2 regions of the Paenibacillus sp. FSL R7-0333 genome follow, and region 1 is predicted to be linked to the other one. Evidence: riboswitches for the same ligand, from Rfam matches in the RefSeq annotation. Region 1 holds a riboswitch; the other holds the start of a gene.
The links. Region 1 has a riboswitch for S-adenosylmethionine ahead of MKY86_RS25320 (methionine ABC transporter ATP-binding protein). Riboswitches for the same ligand answer to the same signal wherever they lie in the genome.

Region 1 (3,464 bases):
ATATCAAGGTCAGGCTGAAGAATGTAAGCAGTACTTTTTTCATCTGTAAATCCCCCTCTAATCCATATGGTTTATTGAATAAGGCTATATGTGGACGTACCTTATTTCCGTGTAAAATGTCTTACCAGCCGGTCACCGGCCATTTGCAGCAGCTGCACCAGAATCACCATTAGCGCTACCGAGATAAGCATGACTTCCTTCTCATAGCGGTAATATCCGTAGCGGATCGCCAGGTCACCCAGTCCGCCGCCGCCGATCATTCCGGACATTGCGGTATACGAGACAAGGGTCACAACAGTAATGGTTACACCGGCAAGCAGACCCGGACGAGCCTCCGGCAGCAGCACGCGCATAACGATCTGCCCGGTGGACGCTCCCATGCCCTGCGCCGCTTCAATAATTCCCCGGTCAACCTCCCGCAGTGCCGTCTCCACCAGTCTGGCGAAGAATGGCGCCGCGCCGATCACCAGTGCCGGAATCGTTCCAAGCACACCAATCGAAGTGCCCATAATGGCCTTGCTGAACGGAATCAGGGCAACCATCAGAATGATAAAAGGAACCGAACGCAGGATATTCACAACGAAGGATAATACCGAGTAAACCACCCTGATAATAACGTTATTTGACTTGCCCCATAAATATAACACAATTCCTAGCGGTAAACCAAGGATTATTGTAAATATTCCTGAAATAGCGATCATTTTGAGTGTAGCAATCGTAGCTTCCAGCATTTCTTCCCAATTGATTGTGCTAAAGTCCATTACAAAATCACCTCCACATCAAGACCTTGCGCTATGAGCTCAGTGAGCGTGGCTTCAACCGCACCCTCAGGTCCTTCGAACCGGACGATCAGCTGGCCGTAAGGAACATCCTTGATTGTAGAGATGGTGCCATGGAGAATGGCGAAGTGAACCCCGGTTCCCTGAACCACCTGTGAGAGCGTCGACCCGTAAGTCTTTTGCCCCAGAAAAGTGATTTTGACCGACTTCGTGTAACCTGGCTGCACAGCATCAATCGCTTGCCGGAGCGGTCCGTCCGACTGGGTCTCACTGCGGATGAATTCTTTGGTCACCTCATGCTTCGGCTTCAGAAAGACCTCGGCCACTTCACCCTGCTCCACAATACCGCCGCCATGGATCACGGCAACACGGTCGCAGATGCTCTGAATCACATGCATTTCATGGGTAATCAGCACGATGGTCAGATGGAATCTGCTGTTGATATCCATCAGCAGACGCAGAATGGAGTCTGTGGTCTGCGGATCAAGCGCCGAGGTCGCCTCATCGCATAACAGAACATCCGGATCACTTGCCAGCGCCCGGGCGATTCCGACACGCTGCTTCTGTCCGCCGGATAGCTGAGCCGGGTACTTATTCCAATGCTCCTCCAATCCGACCAGGGCGAGCAGTTCCTTAACCTTTTGTTCAATCTCGTTCCTTCCGGCTCCGATCAGCCGCAGCGGAAACGCGATATTATCATAGACTGTAGCCGATGAGAGCAGATTGAAATGCTGAAAAATCATTCCGATCTTACGCCGCTGCTCCTGCAGCTGTCCCTGGCTGAGCGCTGTCAGCTCGACACCGTCCACCCACACCTCGCCCGCAGTCGGACGTTCCAGCAGATTAATGCAGCGGATCAGCGTGCTTTTGCCGGCCCCGGAGTGACCGATCACCCCGAAGATTTCCCCCTTCTTAATCGACAGGCTCAGCGCAGAGAGTGCAGTTGCCTGCTTATTGCCTTTGCCATACACCTTGGTTATATCCTTCAATTCTATCAACCGCTGCGTCCCCCTTCTGTTCTAGCTTCCATCATTGCAAAAAAGACCCCCTACGATCCATGCAGATCGCAAGAGGCCCTGTGTGTATAATGACAATGCCTTCTCATCTGCCAAAACCCCCGAATCCGGCGGCATTGTAGGAATTAGCACCATGACATTTGGATGCAGCGTAAGGCTGTATTCAAACCGGTTGCCGGGCTTCATCGGGCCTATCCCTCCGCCGCTCTCGATAAGATCATAGTATGAAGTTATAGATTCCGTATCCTGTCAGAAGTTAATGTATGCCTAAGTATAATTCAGTTTCGAGATTTTTGTCAAAGGTAAGTTTTTACGGACGGGCTTGTCCGGATTTCGGGCTTGGGGCCGCTTTGTTCTTGTGCCATTGTTCATTCCCGTAGCTGTATGCGGCGGCCAGTGATTGGCATACCATCTCCAGGCTCTGCTTCAAATCCTCCAGGTGGCTGTCGAGATCCTCCAGACGAATCTTGTCATGCAATCCCTGGTGACGCTGCCAGAGGTCGTCGGTCATCTCCGCGTTCATGTAATGGATCTCAGCGTTGCGCCGCTTGCGCAGATTCTCCACCGGCTCCCGGTAGGAATTCCTGATTCGCTCCAGCTTCTCCGCCAGCGGATGATGCGGGTGAAGCAGTTGAAATTGCCTCAGCACCGTGAAATAAGAGAAATGCGTCTTCACCTTGCCTGTATTGAGATTGTACAGATTATTCAGCACCGTGCCCAGCTTGTCCAGCAGCGAGAAGACACGGATGAAGCCATCCTTGTAGAAATACACATATCTGGCGTACTCCCCCTGCTCTGTGGACGACATGTCGTCCATATAACCGGCTATCACTGACTTCCGGAAAAAGGCTGCTGCGAACCAGCTCTGCTCCAGCTCATCCAGAGAGGAGATCAGGCCGCGTGTCCAAATTTCCAGCTTGCGGTATTCATGGTCATGGTCTTCATGTGCCGCCATCTCCTTGCGCAGCATGGAGGCTGCCTTCGCCATGGACTCCATAGCTTCAGCCAGCACACCGCTGTTCACACGTGGCGGCTCTCCAAGTAACGTCCGCAGCATATTTTGCCCCCCCCTTAAAATTCACTTCTACGCTAGAGGAAAATAACGGTTCCAGTTAAGGCCTACCCGCTTCGCAATGTCCTCGCTCGGAGCCAGCTCCTCCGGGTATCCCGGCTTCATCCGGGCATCTATAATGATTGGCAGCGTATAGCTGACACTGCCCCTGTGTACCCCAGCCGCTGAATAAATATCATCCGCCGGATTGAAGCGGGTAAATACGGTCCACAGGAAGGAGGTCTGCGTGCTTACCGCCTCTTCCGCCTGATCCACCAGCACAATCAGCGGCCAGGCGGTCTCCCTCTCCTTGAAGGCAGCCACCAGCCGCTCCGGCAGTTCCGGGTCCTCTTCATAGGATGCACCGGAAACGGCTAAACATCCTCCGCAATAAGGCACAGCGGCGGTGATTGATGGAAGCAGACCCTCTGTATAAGTCCTTGGCAACTGACGGACCGGGCTGCCGATGCCCGCCATCACCGCCTTACTGCCATGATTCAGCTTACGTCCGGTATAATCCAGTGTATCCATGGAGGTATTGGCAAAGATGGTCAGATCCGACTGGGGGTTGAAGCGCTCAAGCACCGTTTCCAGTAGCTTGGGGAAATCGGTAAGCTC
Region 2 (3,464 bases), 4.2 Mb from region 1:
TGCCGCCATACCGGAGGCACAGGCGAAGCCGGCATCCCCTGATTCCAGGGCCGCTGCCGCTTCTTCTAGGACAGAGCGGGTAGGATTTTTGGTGCGAATGTAGTCAAAGCCAGTGCTCTGTCCAAGCCGCGGATGACGGAAGGCCGTCGCATGATAAATCGGGTAATTAATGGCCCCGGTGGCGGGGTCCTCCATTGAACCAATCTGTGCCAGTCTGCTCTCAATTCTCAGTTTCTCATCCATCTCCATTGCCTCCTGATTAATTACTTCTATTAAAAATAAGCCAACCTCTTAGATAAATGCCCCGATATCGTAAGGAGTCTCCTGGTATACATAGTAATTGAGCCAATTAGCGAATAATAAGTTAGCATGGGCGCGCCAGACTGCCGGCGGTGTGCGTGTCGGATCATCCTTGGGATAATAGTGCTTCGGCAGGGCAACCTCCAGCCCCTTGGCGATATCCCGGTCATACTCCCATTTCAAGGAGAAGGGATCATACTCCGAATGTCCGGTGACAAAAATCTGTTTCCCGTCATGCGTAGCCACCAGATACACCCCGGCTTCCTCGGATTCTGCCAGAATCTGCAGCTCCGGGTTCTGCTCAATATCTTCACGGGAGACGTCGGTATGGCGGGAATGCGGAACATGGAACACTTCATCGAAGCCGCGCAGCAGCTTGACATTATTATAGCTCATTGTATGCGGAAACACTCCGAAGCATTTGTCCGGCAGACTCACCTTGCGCACGCCGAAGTGATGGTACAGTCCTGCCTGTGCCGCCCAACAGATGTGCATGGTCGAGGTTACATTCTGCTTGCTCCACTCAAAAATCACTTTCAGCTCCTCCCAGTAGTTCACATCCTCGAACTCCAGCTGTTCTACGGGAGCGCCTGTTACAATCAAGCCGTCGAACCGACGGTGGCTGATCTCATCAAAGGTTTTGTAAAAGCTCTTCAAATGCTCAGCCGAAGTATTCTTCGACGTATGAGAGCTGGGGTGCAGCAGAACAACATCCACCTGAAGCGGGGAATTCCCGATAAGGCGCAGCAGCTGGGTCTCTGTCGTTTCTTTGGTAGGCATCAGATTCAGGATGGCGATCCGCAGAGGACGGATATCCTGATGGAAGGCCTGGCTTTCATCCATTACAAAAATATTCTCACCGGATAACACTTCTTTGGCCGGCAGGCTGTCGGGAATTTTGATAGGCATTGCTGTTCACTCCTTAACTGAAATGGGGTTCCACTTGGTGGTTCAACCTGAGGCAGGGTAGCGAAAAAAGACCTTTCCCGGGCGAGAAAGGTCATATCATGCAGTCATATGCGCCTCTCTCATCTGCCAGAGAACTTCCGCCGGACGAATAACGCCCTGCAAAGCTTCCGCAAGAATTAGCACCGTGCGTTCACACGCCGGTTGCCGGGTTTCATCGGGCTAGTCCCTCCACCTGCTCTTGATAAGATTTAGCTGTATTCAGTTGAATAACCTTAAGCATCTGAACGATGCTTTTTCTTAAATTTCACTTTAAATCATGAACCTCCTTTTCGTCAAGTCCATACAATGCTGAAGGGGCCTTATGACAGAAAACAATTTCTCTTGTAAGAGCCATATCCCGGCGTTATACTAGACAAGTGTTTCAAACCCAAAAACGGCGAAAAGAAGAGGTGAGAGAACAATGGAAGGCGACCCGGGCTCGCGAATAAGCGTGCAGAATGAACAACCACACAGGATTAACATCAGCTTGCCGGCGGCGGGAGCCCTTTTTCTTCATGCTCTCGGACCGTCTTTTGGCCTTCATCCATGATTGTACCACCGGCCAAGCTGATTTTTTCCGTGTGCTGAAATTAGCATACCCCTGGAGAAGACCAGGGACATAAGGAGTGAATCAGATGAAAATCCGGCTGGTGAATGCAGGGGTTTTTACGCCTATTGACAATATTGAAGAAACTTTAACCGCCCCTGCCGAGGGGTTCTACTGGATTGATGCGGATGTGGAGGACCTTGTAGAGCTTCAGCCTATATACGGCCTGCATGATCTGGCTGTGGAAGACTGTCTGAGTGAAGAGGATCAGCGTCCGAAGCTGGAGATTTATGAGAGTCATTATTTCATCGTGGTGAACAGCATCCGGTTCGATGATGAGGAAATCTTCCTCCGTGCGCTCAACGTATTCCTTGGCAGACATTATATTATTACCGTTACGAAGCAGAAGATCCATGAGCTGCGTGTCCTGAAGCCCGTACTGTGGGAGCAGGAGGTCAGTACGCCTGACCGCTTCCTGTATCTGCTGATCGACCTCGTTGTCGACAACTTCTTCTCGGTCGGTGACCGGATTGAAGCGCGGATCGAGAAGCTCGAGGAAGACATCCTCATGCATACCAAGAAATCGCATCTGAGCGAGATCATCGGTCTGCGCAGTGAGATTCTCTGGCTGAAGAAGATGCTCGGCCCGCAGAAGGAAGTTATCAACACGCTCAACAAAAAGGATCTTCGCCTGATCGACGATCAGCTGCAGAAGTATTTCAGCGATATCTATGAGAATGCGGTCAAGATCTCTGAGACCTTCGAAACATACCGTGATCTCATGGGCAACTTGCGCGAAGCTTATCAGTCCAGTATTGCGAACCGCGCCAATGAAATCATGCGTGTATTTACGGCAATTACCACTATATTCATGCCGCTGACCGTGATTACCGGGATCTACGGCATGAACTTTGACAATATCCCGGAGATCCACACCGAGTACGGCTACTATGGCGTCATTGCCGTTATGGTGACGCTAGGCTGCGGAATGCTAATTATCTTCCGTAAAAAGGAGTGGCTATGAAGCAGAGCGGACGAATACGAAGGACGAAGGCACCCTATACCCGGCTACCGGGACTCGGAGAGCCTTCGTCTTTTTGGTATTTCACCAGTATGTAATGCGTCTGCGCCGATCAGGAGCTCCGGTTACGAGGACCGCAGATTGGGACTGATGCAGACCGTCAGTCTCCCTCTTACAAAGGGGCAGCCATTCCAAGCGCCGCCGGATGCTCCCGCCGGAAGCGGATGCGGATTAGCCGCAGGCGTTCGTAATACAGATCAAGTCCGTCAGCAGGTACGAAGTTGTCACCGTAGGCTTTGTAGAGGACAGGCTTCAGGAAGTTGTCGCCGATCAGTTCATAGGCTGTCCAAATATTGTTCTGTTCTTCGGGACTCACTTCGCTCAGCTCCAGGGCAATGAGCTTCTCTGCCGAGTAGCCGTCCTTCTCCAGCTCTTCCAATACTTCAAGCACTTCACGGCGGGAAACTCCGCTAAGTGCCCTGAGCTGCTCCATCCCTTGCCCCTCTTCGATCCCCTGTAACAGAACGCGCCGCAGTCTCAGCCGCTCCAGCTGCTTCTTGTACTTAAGCTCCTTCTGCTTATAGTGCCAGGACACGAAGCTCTCTTCGTCTATTGCATGATTCACCCAACTTAGGGGAAAATCATGCT

Region 2: it holds a riboswitch for S-adenosylmethionine, as region 1 does, so the genes downstream of both, metA (homoserine O-acetyltransferase MetA) here and MKY86_RS25320 (methionine ABC transporter ATP-binding protein) in region 1, are expected to answer to the same signal.

The regions. Positions count from the first base shown of each region.
Region 1 is NZ_JBBOBZ010000001.1:5,989,382-5,992,845, forward strand. It holds gene MKY86_RS25310 (MetQ/NlpA family ABC transporter substrate-binding protein) at 1-43, opposite strand, end outside; gene MKY86_RS25315 (methionine ABC transporter permease) at 102-761, opposite strand; gene MKY86_RS25320 (methionine ABC transporter ATP-binding protein) at 761-1,777, opposite strand; SAM riboswitch class I at 1,878-2,013, opposite strand; gene MKY86_RS25325 (Cthe_2314 family HEPN domain-containing protein) at 2,106-2,852, opposite strand; gene MKY86_RS25330 (UbiD family decarboxylase) at 2,880-3,464, opposite strand, start outside.
Region 2 is NZ_JBBOBZ010000001.1:1,827,557-1,831,020, reverse strand. It holds gene MKY86_RS07505 (aminotransferase class I/II-fold pyridoxal phosphate-dependent enzyme) at 1-243, opposite strand, end outside; gene metA (homoserine O-acetyltransferase MetA) at 292-1,209, opposite strand; SAM riboswitch class I at 1,326-1,457, opposite strand; gene corA (magnesium/cobalt transporter CorA) at 1,884-2,819, shown strand; gene MKY86_RS07490 (HRDC domain-containing protein) at 2,989-3,464, opposite strand, start outside.